Regions from separate parts of the Nocardia sp. NPDC050697 genome, predicted to be linked through region 1. Evidence: riboswitches for the same ligand, from Rfam matches in the RefSeq annotation. Region 1 holds a riboswitch; the other holds the start of a gene.
The links. Region 1 has a riboswitch for S-adenosylmethionine ahead of AB0H71_RS10575 (rhodanese-like domain-containing protein). Riboswitches for the same ligand answer to the same signal wherever they lie in the genome.
Positions count from the first base shown of each region.

Region 2: it holds a riboswitch for S-adenosylmethionine, as region 1 does, so the genes downstream of both, AB0H71_RS14915 (aminotransferase class V-fold PLP-dependent enzyme) here and AB0H71_RS10575 (rhodanese-like domain-containing protein) in region 1, are expected to answer to the same signal.

Region 1 is NZ_JBFAHY010000002.1:638,301-645,363, forward strand. Features, by position in the region: gene AB0H71_RS10560 (amidohydrolase family protein) at 1-687, opposite strand, end outside; gene AB0H71_RS10565 (FAD-dependent oxidoreductase) at 758-2,149, opposite strand; gene AB0H71_RS10570 (hypothetical protein) at 2,376-2,810, shown strand; SAM riboswitch class IV at 2,877-2,991, shown strand; gene AB0H71_RS10575 (rhodanese-like domain-containing protein) at 3,007-3,423, shown strand; gene AB0H71_RS10580 (O-succinylhomoserine sulfhydrylase) at 3,420-4,634, shown strand; gene AB0H71_RS10585 (DJ-1/PfpI family protein) at 4,675-5,304, shown strand; gene AB0H71_RS10590 (MarR family transcriptional regulator) at 5,301-5,744, shown strand; gene fgd (glucose-6-phosphate dehydrogenase (coenzyme-F420)) at 5,741-6,751, opposite strand; gene AB0H71_RS10600 (class I SAM-dependent methyltransferase) at 6,830-7,063, opposite strand, start outside.
Region 2 is NZ_JBFAHY010000003.1:649,318-656,380, forward strand. Features, by position in the region: gene AB0H71_RS14890 (hypothetical protein) at 1-120, opposite strand, end outside; gene AB0H71_RS14895 (crotonase/enoyl-CoA hydratase family protein) at 232-1,053, opposite strand; gene AB0H71_RS14900 (2-oxo-4-hydroxy-4-carboxy-5-ureidoimidazoline decarboxylase) at 1,174-1,494, shown strand; gene AB0H71_RS14905 (YbaK/EbsC family protein) at 1,579-2,055, shown strand; gene AB0H71_RS14910 (flavin reductase family protein) at 2,127-2,591, shown strand; gene AB0H71_RS14915 (aminotransferase class V-fold PLP-dependent enzyme) at 2,877-4,193, opposite strand; SAM riboswitch class IV at 4,239-4,352, opposite strand; gene AB0H71_RS14920 (Pls/PosA family non-ribosomal peptide synthetase) at 4,618-7,063, shown strand, end outside.

The sequences.
Region 1 (7,063 bases):
CATGTCGGTGCCGACGACGTCGCAGAGCAGGTCGACGTCGGAGTCGCGGAAGGGGCGGCCCGCGCGGGTGCCGGGGAGGTCGGTGCCGAACATGAGCGCCTGCGGGTTCACGGCGTGGATGCGGCGCAGCGTGTCGGGGACGCGCATCTGGACGCGGCCGAAGCCGGTGGCCTTCACCCGGGCGCCGCGGTCGACCAGGTCGAGCAGGTACGGCACGGCCTCGGCGGACATGCCGAGGTGGTCGACGGAGAGCGCGGGCAGCTTGGTGACGACGGGCTGCAGCGAGGCCAGCATGGAACCGTCGATGTAGAGCTCGACGTGCCAGCCCGCGATGTCGTGCGCGCGCACCGCCTGCTGGGTGAGCTGGGTGATGTCCCCGGCCGCCCGCTTCAGGTTGAACCGCAGCGCCCGCACGCCGATCTCGTCGAGTTGCAGGATCTCCTCGTCGGAGGCATCCAGGTCGAGCCGGGTCACCCCGACCCAGCCCGCGCCGAGCTCGGCGAGCGCCGCCCTCAGGTAGGTCTGGTCGGTCCCCTGGAAGGAGCCGCTGACCACGGCACCACCGCTGATGTCGTAGCGCGCCATGCGCTTTCGATAGTCGGCGACGGTGTAGGAGGAGGGCAGGTGTCCCTCGTTCTCGGCCAGCGGGAACCGCGGGTCGAAGATGTGGACGTGGGCATCGAACACGTGTACAGAATGCCTCGAGGTGGGTGCGGCTGTCGCCTGCCGGACGGTTCGTTCCGGCAGGCGTCGCGCCCTAGACCTTGTTCGGCTCGCTGGCGCGCAGCATGTCCTCGCGCTCCACGACCTTCACCCGCTCGCGGCCCTCCGGCTCGCCCAGCGAGCGCTCGTGCGCGTCCAGGCGGTACCAGCCCTGCCAAGTGGTGTACGGCACGCCCTTGCCCTCGAGGAACTCGATCACGGCCTCGGGGGCGGGGTTCTCGGCGCGCGGGAAATCCTTGCTGTCGTCGAGCAGGCAAGCGACGGTCTCGTTGGCGTCGCCCTTGGTGTGGCCGATGAGCCCGACCGGGCCGCGCTTGATCCAGCCGGTCACGTAGGTGCCGGGCAGGTAGCGGGCCTTGCCGTCGGCGTTCTCGTCGATCAGGACGCGGCCCGCCTCGTTCGGCACGGTGCCCGCCTGGTCGTCGAAGGGCAGCTGGGTGATGTTCTGCGACAGGTACCCCACCGCGCGGTACACGGCCTGCACCTCCCAGTCGCGGTACTCGCCGGTGCCCTTGACATTGCCGGTGCCGTCCAGCTGGGTGCGCTCGGTGCGCAGCCCGACGACCTTGCCTTCGGCGTCGCCGACGACCTCGGTCGGCGCCTCGAAGAAGTGCAGGAAGAGCTTGTGCGGGCGGTTGCCCTGGTCGCGGATGGCCCACTGCTCGAGCGTGTTGGCCACCATGTCGACCTGCTTGGAGTGCCTGCGCGCGGCCTCGGAGCCCTCGTCGTAATCGATGTCCTCGGGGTCGACGATGACCTCGATGGTGGGCGAGTGGTCCAGCTCGCGCAGCTCCAGCGGGGTGAACTTGGCCTGCGCGGGGCCGCGGCGGCCGAAGACGTGCACCTCGACGGCCTTGTTCTGCTTGAGCCCCGCGTAGACGTTCGGCGGGATCTCGGTGGGCAGCAGCTCGTCGCCGGTCTTGGCGAGCACGCGGGCGATGTCGAGCGCGACATTGCCGACTCCGAGCACCGCGACCTTCTCGGCCTCCAGCGGCCAGCTGCGCGGGACGTCCGGGTGGCCGTCGTACCAGGAGACGAAGTCGGCGGCGCCGTAGGAGCCGTCCAGGTCGATGCCGGGGATGGTGAGCGCGCGGTCGGCGTTGGCGCCGGTGGAGAAGATCACGGCGTCGTAGAAGCGGCGCAGATCGTCCAGGGTGATGTCGGTGCCGTAGTCGATATTGCCGAGCAGCCGCACCTGCTCCTTGTCCAGCACCTTGTGCAGCGCGGTGATGATGCCCTTGATCCGCGGGTGGTCGGGTGCGACGCCGTAGCGGATCAGCCCGAACGGCGCGGGCATCCGCTCGTAGAGATCGATGGAGACGTCCGCGTCGGACTTCATCAGCGCGTCGGCGGCGTAGATCCCGGCCGGGCCTGCACCCACGATCGCAATGCGGAGCGGCCGGGCCGCCTCACTCTGTTCGGTCATGTTCACGCGCACCTTCGGTCGATACGTTCATCTGGCGTCTACTTAGCCCAGGCTAACCTGAGATCGCGCTCCCATTCTCCCCGGAGCATCGGACGGCGGCTCCGGCACGAGTCGCAAGCAGCCATTCTATCGGCCCTGCTCCGCTCGGTCCGCGACCCGGGTGCGCAGCGCGTATCCTGCCGGGGCCGGTGCGCCGACGGCCCAGGTCATCGGTGATCATCGAGGGATGAGCGAGCAGCAGCCCGGCGGCGACGAGCCGGAAGTCCGATCGATCGTGCCGTTCGTGGCCGCCGGCGTGCTCGCGGTGCTGGTCCTGGTGGGGATCGTGATCGCCGGGGTGCTCTCGCCGGCTGAGAAAAATGTCACAGAGGCGGACAAACTCGCCGCCGCGGTGCGCAACTACGCCGACGCGCGCGGCCGCAGCGACCTGGTGCCCCCGCCCGGCACCGCCTGCCCCGGCTTCGACGAGGCCGCCTCGCCGCTCGCCGAGCAGCTCGGCGGGCCGGAAACCAGCACCGATATCGAGGTCGCCGAGCTGGCGAACCCGGTGGTCGAGGGCGAGCGCGGCCGGATCACGGTGACCACGCGGGTGGCCGGCCGCACGGCCACCGCCACCTGGACCCTGGCGAAGGAAGGCGACCGCTGGCTGGTCTGCGGATGACGCGCCCGGACGCGGGAGAACTCGTATTGACAGCACCCGCTTTCCCGGGGCAATCTCGGTTCGCAAGGTCATGAGAACCAGCGCCAAGCCCCGGCTCGCTGGTCGGCAACCCTCCTCCGCGGCGGGGTGCTCCGGGTGACGACCTGGCCGTATCGGCATTTCCCTGCGGCAAGCGTGGATTCACAGGAGGTTCGACATGAGTTATGCCGGTGACATCACCCCGAAGCAGGCGTGGGAGCTGTTGCGCGACAATCCGTCCGCGGTGCTGATCGATGTCCGCACCGAGGCGGAGTGGCGCTGGGTCGGGGTGCCGGACACCACCGAGCTGGACCGGCCCACCGCGCTGATCGAGTGGGTGGACGGCACCGGCTCGCCCAACCCGGCCTTCCTCGAGCAGCTGAAGCGAGCGCTCGACGGGCGCGATCCGGAGGCCCCGGTCGTGTTCCTGTGTCGCTCCGGCCAGCGCTCGGCGAACGCCGCGAGCCTGGCGACCGGCGCCGGAATCGCCCCCTCCTACAACGTGATCGACGGCTTCGAGGGCCCGCTGGACGGCACCGGCCACCGCGGCTCGGCCGGCTGGCGCGCCGACGGCCTGCCCTGGCGGCAGTCGTGATCACCGGCGGCGCCTTCGACCGGCCGCTGCCGGAGAACGTCGGCCCGGCCACGCTCGGCGTGCGCGGCGGGCTGCGCCGCTCGGGGTTCGAGGAGACCTCCGAGGCGCTCTACCTCACCTCGGGCTTCGTCTACGAGAGCGCCGAGGCGGCGGAGGCCGCCTTCACCGGTGATGTGGAGCACTTCGTCTACTCCCGGTACGGCAACCCGACGGTCGCCGTCTTCGAGGAGCGGATGCGGCTGATCGACGGCGCGGAGGCGTGCTTCGCCACCGCCAGCGGCATGGCCGCGGTCTTCACCGCGCTCGGCGCGCTGCTGAAGGCCGGGGATCGGCTGGTCGCCGCGCGCAGCCTCTTCGGCTCCTGCTTCGTGGTGGCCAACGAGATCCTGCCGCGCTGGGGCGTGCAGACGGTCTTCGTGGACGGCGAGGATCTGGACCAGTGGGAGCAGGCGCTCTCGGTGCCCACCCAGGCGGTGTTCTTCGAGACACCGGCCAACCCCATGCAGAACCTGGTCGACGTGCGGCGGGTCAGCGAGCTCGCGCACGCCGCGGGCGCGAAGGTGGTGCTGGACAATGTCTTCGCCACCCCGCTGCTGCAGCGCAGCCTTGAGCTCGGCGCCGACGTGGTGGTCTACTCCGGCACCAAGCACATCGACGGCCAGGGCCGGGTGCTCGGCGGCGCCATCCTCGGCGACCGGGAGTACATCGACGGCCCGGTGAAGACGCTCATGCGGCACACCGGCCCGGCGCTCAGCCCGTTCAACGCGTGGACCCTGCTCAAGGGGCTGGAGACCATGCCGCTCCGAGTCCAGCACTCCACCAAGGCGGCGCTCGAGGTGGCCCGCTTCCTGGAGGGGCACCCGGCGGTGGGCTGGGTGCGCTACCCGTTCCTGGAGACGCACCCGCAGCACGAGCTGGCCACCACGCAGATGAGCGGCGGCGGCACCGTGGTCACCTTCGAGCTCGCCGCCGGCGCCGACGAGGGCAAGAAGCGCGCCTTCGAGGTGCTGAACCGGCTGCGGGTGATCGATATCTCGAACAACCTCGGCGATGCCAAGACGCTGATCACGCACCCGGCCACCACCACGCACCGGGCCATGGGCGCGGAGGGGCGGGCCGGGATCGGGCTCACCGACGGCGTCGTGCGCGTCTCGGTCGGGCTGGAGGACGTCGAGGACCTGATCGCGGATCTGGACCACGCGCTGGGCTGAGCCATTGACAGCATCCTGTCATGTTTGACAGGATGCTGTCATGACTTCGGAACCTCGCATCGTGTACACGGCGGTCTACGACACCCTGGCCGACTGGGAGGTCGGGGCCGCCATCGCGTACCTCAACAACCCCGAGCTGCAGCGCGAGCCGGGCTCGCTGATGGTGCGCACCGTCGGCCGCGGCACCGAGCCGGTGACCACCGGCGGCGGCATGCGCGTCCTGCCCGACGTGGATCTGGCCGAGGTCGAACTCGACCGGGCGGCGGCGCTCATCCTGCCGGGGGCGAGCCTCTGGGATCAGGGCGACGAGCTGGCGGGCTTCGCCGAGCTGGCCCGCGACTTCCTGGACGCCGGGCGGCCGGTGGCGGCCATCTGCGGCGCCACCTTCGGGCTCGCCAAGGCCGGGCTGCTCGATACCAGGGCGCACACCAGCAACGACCCTGGCTACCTCGCCGCCAGCGGCTACGCGGGCAGCGCGCGCTACCGCGACGAGCCCGCGGTCACCGACGGCAATGTGATCACCGCGACCTCGCTGGCGCCCTTCCACTTCGCGCACCAGGTCTTCGCGGCGCTCGACGTCTACGAGCCGCAGGTGCTCGACGCCTGGTTCCGGCTCTTCGCCGAGCGCGACCCGAGCGCCTACGCCGTGCTCGCGGAGCACGGGGCGTGACCGAGCAGGAGCTGTTCAGCACCGCGGCCATCACCTCGTTCGCGCTGAACGGCCGCTTCCTCGCGGTGGCGGAGAAGCTCGCCGCGCCCGCCGGGCTCACCGCCGCCTGGTGGCAGGTGCTCGGCGCGGTGCTGCACGAGCCGCTCCCGGTGGCGGGCATCGCGCGGGCCATGGGGATCACCAGGCAGAGCGTGCAGCGCATCGCCGACCTGCTGGTCGGCAAGGGGCTCGCCGAGTACCGGGAGAATCCGGCGCACCGGCGCGCCAAACTGGTCGCCGTCACCGACGAAGGCTTGGCCGCGGTGCGCCGGATCTCCCCGCAGCACGCGCTGGTGTCGCAGCGGCTCGCCGCCGAACTCGGCGCCGAGCGGTTCGCCGAGATCGTCGCCGCGCTCACCGAACTCGCGGCGACAATGGACCGGCTGGAACTGGACTCCTAGCCCAGCTTGCGCAGCCGCGGCCCGAGATCGCGCTGGAAGAGGTCGAGGAAGCGGCGCTGGTCGTGGCCGGGGGCATGGAAGACCAGGTGGTTCAGGCCGGCGTCGAGGTAGGGCTTGATCTGCTCGACGGCCTCGTCCGGGTCGCTGGCGACGATCCAGCGCTTGGCGATCTGCTCGATCGGCAGCGCGTCGGCGGCGGCCTCCATCTCGATCGGATCGGTGATGGAGTGCTTCTGCTCGGGGGTGAGCGAGAGCGGGGCCCAGAAGCGGGTGTTCTCCAGCGCCAGTTCCGGATCGGTGTCGTAGGAGATCTTGATCTCGATCATCTTGTCGATGGGGTCGAGGTCGCGCTCGGCCTTGGCCGCGCCCTCGGCGACGGCGGGCAGCAGCTTCTCGGTGTAGAGCTCCATGCCCTTGCCGGAGGTGCAGATGAAGCCGTCGCCGGCGCGGCCGGCGTAACGGGCGACCACCGGGCCGCCTGCGGCGATGTAGACGGGGATGCCGCCCTCGGGCACGTCGTAGATGGAGGCGCCGACGGTGTGGTAGTACTCGCCGTCGTAGTCGACCCGGTCACCGGTCCAGAGCGCGCGCATGAGCGCGACCGACTCGCGCAGCCGGGCGAAGCGCTCCTTGAACTCGGGCCACTCGCCCTTGTAGCCGGTGGCGATCTCGTTGAGCGCCTCGCCGGTGCCGACGCCGAGCATGATCCGGCCCGGGTAGAGCACGCCCATGCTGGCGAAGGCCTGGGCGATCACCGCGGGGTTGTAGCGGAAGGTGGGGGTGAGCACCGAGGTGCCGAGCTGGATCCGCTTCGTGCGCTCGCCGACCGCGGCCATCCAGGCCAGCGAGAAGGGAGCGTGGCCGCCCTTGTGCCGCCAGGGCTGGAAGTGATCGCTGACCGTCGCGCTGTCGAGGCCGTGCTCCTCGGCGAGGACGGCGATCTCCACCAGCTCCCGCGGTCCGAACTGCTCCGCCGAGGCCTTGTACCCGAGCTTGAGGTCTGCCATGTGCGCCGCTCCTGTCGCCACGTTGCCGCGGGCACTTCGTGCCGGGCGCCCGCCTGCATCGACCATAGAGGAGCGGCGCTATCCGACGCCGGGCGCGGGGTCGCGCAGCAGCGGGTGCGGGGTGTACTCCGCGGGAACGGCGGTGATCGGCGGGTCCGGCTCGACGTCGGCGCGGCGGCGGGCGACCGCGCGCACGTAGCCGAGGTGGCGGCCGCGGTCGGCCTCCAGCGCGGCGATCTCGGGGGTGTTGTCCGGGGCGACGGCGTGCTGCCACTCCACCCAGCGCTGCCAGCCGTCCGGCATGGTGTCGGC
Region 2 (7,063 bases), on a different contig from region 1:
GACCCAGATGGTCTCGACGGTGCGGTACTCGGGCGCGGCGGAGGCGGTCGCCGCCGTCGACACCCCGGCGACGGCGGCGGCAGCCAGCAGGCCGGCCATGGCGAAGGACTTGATTCGCATTTCGTTGCTCCTGTCGATGTTGCTTCTTGCTGTCGACAGGAACATTACGAGCGGAAAACCCCTGGTACAGCCACCCCTAGGGGTGGTGACACCCACCCCTGGGGCGACCCTCTACCGACCCTGGAAGCGAGGCTCGCGCTTCTCGAAGACGGCCTGGATGGCCTCGGTGAGATCGTCCGACGGCAGGAACGCGGCGTTCCACGCGGAGACGTAGCGCAGCCCGGCCGCCACCTCGGCGGTGAGCCGCTCGTTGAGCACGTCCTTGACGCCCTGCACCACCAGCGGCGGGTTGGCCGCGATCTCGCGGGCCACCGCGTGCGCCGCCTCCAGCACCGCCGCCTGGTCCGGGAAGACCTCGTTGACCAGGCCGATCCGCTCCGCGCGGGCGGCGTCGATGTCCTTGCCGGTGAAGGCGAGCTCGCGCAGGTGCCCCTCGGAGATCACCGCGGGCAGCCGCTGCAGCGAGCCGACATCGGCCACGATCGCCACCTTGGCCTCGCGCAGGCTGAACTTGGCCTCGGCGCTGGCGTAGCGGATGTCGGCGGCGGCGATCAGGTCGAGCCCACCGCCGATGCACCAGCCGGAGACCGCGGCGATCACCGGCTTGCCGCAGTTCGCGACCGCGGTGATCGACGCCTGCATGGTGCGGATCTCGTGCAGGAAGGTGGTGCGCGGCGCGGCCAGCGCGCGATCGCCCATGAGCGGGCCGAAGGATCCGGCCATCGCGGGCAGGTCGAGCCCGTAGGAGAAGTGCTTGCCGGAGCCGGTCAGCACGATGGCGCGGACCTCGGGGTCGGCGGCGAGGCCGTCGAAGATCTCCGGGAGCTCCCGCCAGAAATCCGGGCCCATGGCGTTGCCCTTGCCCGGCCCGGTGAGCGTCACCTGGGCGACCTGGTCCTTCGTCTCGACCGTGAAGGCCTGCCAATCAGTCATTTGTACAGCGTATCGAGGCGGTGCCGCCGCTTGTAAAGCTTGTGCAAATTCCGGGCTCCGGTGCTGGTCTCCGCGGTGCGGCGGAGCCGATGATGGTCCTCTCGCCCCTCGGAGGTCGCCATGCTCATGCATCAGGGAATCGGGCTCGACCGCTTCAACGCCATGCCGAACGGCCGCGCGGTGCACGCCCTCTTCGAGTGCTGCTGCTGCGTCACCTGGGCGGCCAGGATCAGCGCGGGGCGGCCCTACCGCGACCACGACGACCTGCACAATGCCGTCGAGCTGGAGCTGCTCGCGCTCTCGCCGGGCGATCTGGAGCGCGCCTTCGACACCGTGGTGCACGAGGCCTGCGGCGATCACACCGTCGAGACGCTGGCCAAGATCGTTTCGGCGCGGATCGAGCGGATGCTCGGCCCCGAGGGGGGCTACCCCGAGTACTGAGCGCGGAACCTCAACTGCCGCATCGAGACTGCCCGGCGGCCGAACCGCGACCCCGGACCGGGGTTACGGCCCTACCCTGGTCGCATGCGCAAGTCGAGCCTGCCGCCGGGCGCGATCCGGGTCTCCGACACCCTGATCTCGCGGGGGCACCACGGCGTGATCCTCACCCGGCCCGAACCCATCGATACCGCCGAGGACGCCGCGCGCGCACTCGGCGTCGACCCGGGCGCCATCGTCGAGGCCCAGGTCTTCCTCCTGGACGACGAACCGGTGCTGCTGCTGGTCGGCGGTGGGCACCGGGTACAGCTGGAGAGCACCTCGGCGCGGCTGGAGGGGCTGCTCACCCCCGCCCCCGAGGCGCTGACCAGGGAGGTCACCGGGCAGCCCGCGGGCGGGGTGGCGCCGCTCGGGCACCCGGCCAACCTCTCCACCTGGGTGGACACCGCGCTCGCCGCGCACCCGCAGCTGTGGGCGGCGGGCGGGCATCCGGGCACGCTCTTCCGCACCTCGTTCACCGAACTGGTGCGGATCACCGCCGGACAACCGGTCGACATGAGCTGAGCACGCGTACGTTCGTTGCTGTGAGTGCACCAAGTTCCGACGGCATCACCGCCGAGCAGTACCGCGCCTCCATGCGGCACTACCCGGCCGGCGTCACCATCGTGACGCTGCGGGCCGCGCACGGCCCGGTCGGCTTCACCGCCACCTCGTTCGCCTCGCTCTCCCTCGACCCGCCGCTGGTGTCGTTCAACATCGCGCACACCTCGTCCAGCCTGGAGGCGCTGCTCGCCGCCGAATCGGTAGTGATCCACTTCCTCGGGGCGCATCAGCGGGAGCTGGCGCAGCGCTTCTCGCGCAGCGCCGCCGAGCGGTTCGCCGATCCGGCGCTCTGGGCCGAGCTGGAGTCGGGGGAGCCGGTGCTGCACGGGTCCCCGCTCTGGTTGCGGGCGGTGGTGCACCAGCGCTTCGCCATCGGCGACCACACCTTCGTGGCCGGGCTCGTCACCCGGGTGCACGACGAGACGCAAGGGGCGTCGCCCGCGGCGCCGCTGCTCTACTACGACGGGCGGTACCACCAGCCGACCGAGCTGGGCTGAACGCACGCCGGTCCCCCATCTCGGGGCAGAGCTGGGCCGAGCGCCCGCCTCCGCTCCCCCATCTCGGGGCCGCGAGCGGCCACCTCGGCTTGTTTGCCACGACACAAGTGGGCGCTTCGGCGCAGGCGGCCTGGGGCCCGGCAGCCGGCCGACAGGCCGACAGGCCGAGGAGACATGGTCGGCCGGGCCGGACCTCGGCGATGGTCCGACCCGGCCGACCCGGCCCTCCGTCCGACTCGAAGCGCACATGAGTCGAGGCGGCCGCTTGCGGCCCCGATATGGGGGTCAGAATCCGGCGCAGGGGGCGGCGCCGAAGGCATCGGCGCCGAGGGGGCGGGTTTCGGGGACCGGGCTCCAGGCCCCGCCCTCGGCGGCGTAGGACCACGCCGACTCCCCGCGCACCAGAGTGTGCAGGGCGGCGATGAGCCGATCCACGTGCTCCACGGTCGTCCCGACGCCCACACTGGCCCGCAGCGCGGCGGGCAACCCCAGCCGCTCGAGCAGCGGATGCGCACAGAACCGCCCGTCCCGTACCCCGATCCCGTGCTCCGCGGAGAGATACGCGGCAACGTGCCCGGGCGCGAACCCGTCCACCGTGAACGCCACGATCCCCACCCCCTCCCCGCTGTCGGCGAAGATCCGCGGCTGCGAAACCCCCGGCACCCCGGCCAGCCCGTCCCGCAACCGCTCGGTCAGCGCCCGCTCGTGCGCCACGAACCGCTCCTCCGGGATAGCGGCGAGCGCCTCGCACGCCGCGGCAACCGCCGCCGCCCCGAGCACATTCGGCGACCCGCCCTCGTGCCGCTGCGGCGCCGCGGCCCACTCGGTCTCCGCCACCGAGACGGAGCGAACCGCCCCGCCGCCGGCGAGATACGGCGGAGCCGCGTCCAGCCAGTCCCGCCGCCCGACCAGCACCCCGGCCCCGAACGGCGCGTACAGCTTGTGCCCCGAGCACACCAGGTAGTCGATCCCGGTGTCGCGCAGCGAGATCCGCCGGTGTGGCGCCAGTTGCGCCGCGTCCACCAGCAGCCGCGCCCCGCAGCGGTGCGCGATCTCGGCCAGCTCGCGCAGCGGAAGCAGCTCCCCGGTGACATTGGAGGCGCCGGTGACGGCGAGCAGCGCGGCCGGCTTGCAGCACAGCTCGGCGACCAGCCTGCGCAGCGTCTCGGCGACGGTGCCGGCCGCGGTCACCACCCGGCGCCCGTTGGCGAGCCAGGGCAGAAAGTTGGCGTGGTGCTCGATATCGAGCACCACGGTGTCGCCGGGCACGCAGCGGGCCAGCAGGTTCAGCGCGTCGGTCGTCCCGCGGGTGAAGACGGTGACCTGGTCGTCCGCGGCGTCGAAGAACGTGCCGACGGTGCCGCGCGCACTCTCGTAGCACTCGGTGGAGACCCGCGAGGCGTACCCGGCGCCGCGGTGCACGCTGGCGTAGTACGGCAGCAGCGCCGAGACCCGCTCGGTCACCGCGGCCAGGGCCGGGGCGCTCGCGGCGTAGTCGAAGTTCGCGTAGCCGACGGTGCCGCCCTGCACCAGCGGGACGGCGAGGGTGTCGCCGGAGGTCGCCGCGAGCGGGGCACAGGTCGGTTCGAGAACAGCGGTCATCACGTCATCCCAACGTTCGGGGACTCGCGAAAGGGGGAGCCGTCGAGTCCGCGCTTGCCGCGTCCGGTCGGACGACGGCCCGGTCGTCACCCGGAGCACCCCACCGCGGAGGAGGGTTGCCGACCAGCAAGCCGGGGCTGAACGCTGGTACTCATGACCTGGCGAAAAGACTGACAAAGCCGCACCGGGGTTGTCAAGCGCGGCTCCGGCGAAGATCACAGCCCGCTCCGGCGCGGGCCCCACCAGGCACGACTGCCGGGGTGAACGCCGGATGAACAGCGACGCACCCCTTCGACCAGCGCAAATACCCGTGCGGCCGAGTAGCGTGGACAACCGGTCGCCGCCGGGTTCGCCCGCTGGTAACCCGAACATGGCAGAACGAGCGGGAAGCGTGGGCACATCGATGAAAGGTGGTGGGGACGTCATGGTCCGACCACAGCTCCATCCGCCGGAACTCGATTCCGCAGCCCCCGGCTCGGCGCCACCCGGCACCGCCACGCTCCCCGACCCGCTGCGCCGCGGCGCGCTCGCCGCACCCCCGCGCACGCTCGTCGACATCATCACCGCTACCGCACAGGAATTCCCGGACGCGACCGCCATCGACGACGGCGAGACGGTGCTCAGCTACCTGGAGCTCGTGGTCGAGATCGAGACCGCGATGAACCGGCTCGCCGAAGCCGGGGTGCGGCGCGGCGATCGCGTCGGCATTCGGCTACCTTCTGGCAATCGTGAGCTGTACGTCACCATCCTGGCGGTGCTCTACTGCGGCGCGGCCTACGTCCCGGTGGACGCGGACGACCCCGAGGAGCGCGCGCAGCTGGTCTTCGGCGAGGCGAAGGTGGCGGCGATCGTCACCGCCGACGGCATCCTGCCCGGCACCCGCGAGGCCGGGGCGGCCGACGACAGCGACTGGGCCGATCTCCCCACCCCCGACGACGACGCCTGGATCATCTTCACCTCCGGCTCCACCGGCACCCCCAAGGGCGTCGCGGTGACGCACCGCAATGCCGCCGCCTTCGTCGACGCCGAGGCCCGCCTCTTCCTGCCGGATGCCCCGATCGCCCCCGGCGACCGGGTGCTCGCCGGGCTCTCGGTCGCCTTCGACGCCTCCTGCGAGGAGATGTGGCTGGCCTGGCGCAATGGCGCCTGCCTGGTCCCGGCCCCGCGCGACCTGGTGCGCACCGGCGCCGACCTGGGCCCGTGGCTCATGCGGCGCGGCATCACCGTGGTCTCCACCGTCCCGACGCTGGCCGCCACCTGGCCCGCGGAGGCGCTGGATGGCGTGCGGATGCTCATCTTCGGCGGCGAGGCGGTGCCGCCGGAGCTGGCCGAGCGGCTGGCCCGGGACACCGAGCGCGAGGTCTGGAACACCTACGGCCCCACCGAGGCCACCGTCGTCGCCTGCGCCGCCCGGCTGACCGGCGAGCCGCCGGTGCGCATCGGGCTCCCGCTGGACGGCTGGGACCTGGTGGTGGTGAACGCCGATGGCCGGCCGGTGCCGGAGGGCGAGACCGGCGAGCTGGTGATCGGCGGCGTCGGGCTGGCCCGCTACCTGGACCCGGCCAAGGACGCGGAGAAGTACGCCCCGCTGCCCGCGCTCGGCTGGGAGCGCGCCTACCGCAGCGGCGATCTCGTGCGCAACGACCGCGCGGGGCTGGTCTTCCTCGGCCGCGCCGACGACCAGATCAAGCTGGGCGGCAGGCGGATCGAGCTCGGCGAGATCGACAACGCGCTGCAGCACCTGCCCGGCGTCACCGGCGCGGCCGCCGCCATCCGCACCACCAAAGCGGGCAACAAGATCCTGATCGGCTACCTCACCGGCCCGGACACCGACTACGACCTGCGCGCCGCGCGCGCCGCGCTGGCCGGGCAGCTGCCCGCGCCGCTGGTCCCCCGCCTCGCCATCGTCGACGACATGCCGACCAGGACCTCCGGCAAGGTCGACCGCGACGCCCTGCCCTGGCCGCTGCCGAACGCCGCCGAGGACGACCCGGAGAACGAGCTCACCGGCACCGCGCTCTGGATCGCCGGAATCTGGGACTCCATCCTCGGCGCCGAGATCACCGGCCCCGACGCCGACTTCTTCGACCTCGGCGGCGGCTCGCTGGCCGCCGCCCAGCTGGTCACCGCGCTCCGCGACCGCTACCCGACGGTCACCGTCGCCGATATCTACGACCACCCGCGGCTCGGCGCCATGGCCGAGCTGCTGGACGGGAGCACCCCCGCGGTCGCCGTCGTCGACCGCACGGTCCGCCCGACCCCGCGCGCGGCGCAGCTCACCCAGGTGCTCGCGACCGTGCCGCTCACCACGCTGACCGGGCTGCAGTGGCTCACCTGGCTCGCCATCGTCGGCAATGTGGCGGCGTGGTCCGGCTCGCTGCCGTGGCTGCCCGCGCTCTCCTGGTGGTGGACGCTCGTCGCCTTCGTGCTCTTCATCTCGCCGCCCGGCCGGATGGCGCTCTGCGTGCTCGGCGCGCGGACGCTGCTGGCCGGGCTGCGGCCGGGCAGCTACCCGCGCGGCGGCTCGGTGCACCTGCGGCTCTGGGCCGCGGTCCGGCTCTCCGAGGCCTCCGGCGCGGAGAACCTCTCCGGTGCGCCGTGGATGGTCCCCTTCGCCCGCGCGCTCGGCGCGAAGATCGGCCCCGGCGTCGACCTGCACAGCCTGCCGCCGGTCACCGGCATGCTGGAGCTCGGCGAGGGCTGCAGCGTCGAGCCCGAGGTGGATCTGGCCGGGTACTGGATCGACGGCGACGTGGTGCACATCGGCCCGATCGTGGTCGGCGCGGGCGCGGTGGTCGGCTCCCGCTCGGTATTGCTGCCCGGTAGCAAGATCGGGCGCGGCGCCGAGGTGGCGCCCGGCTCGGCGGTGG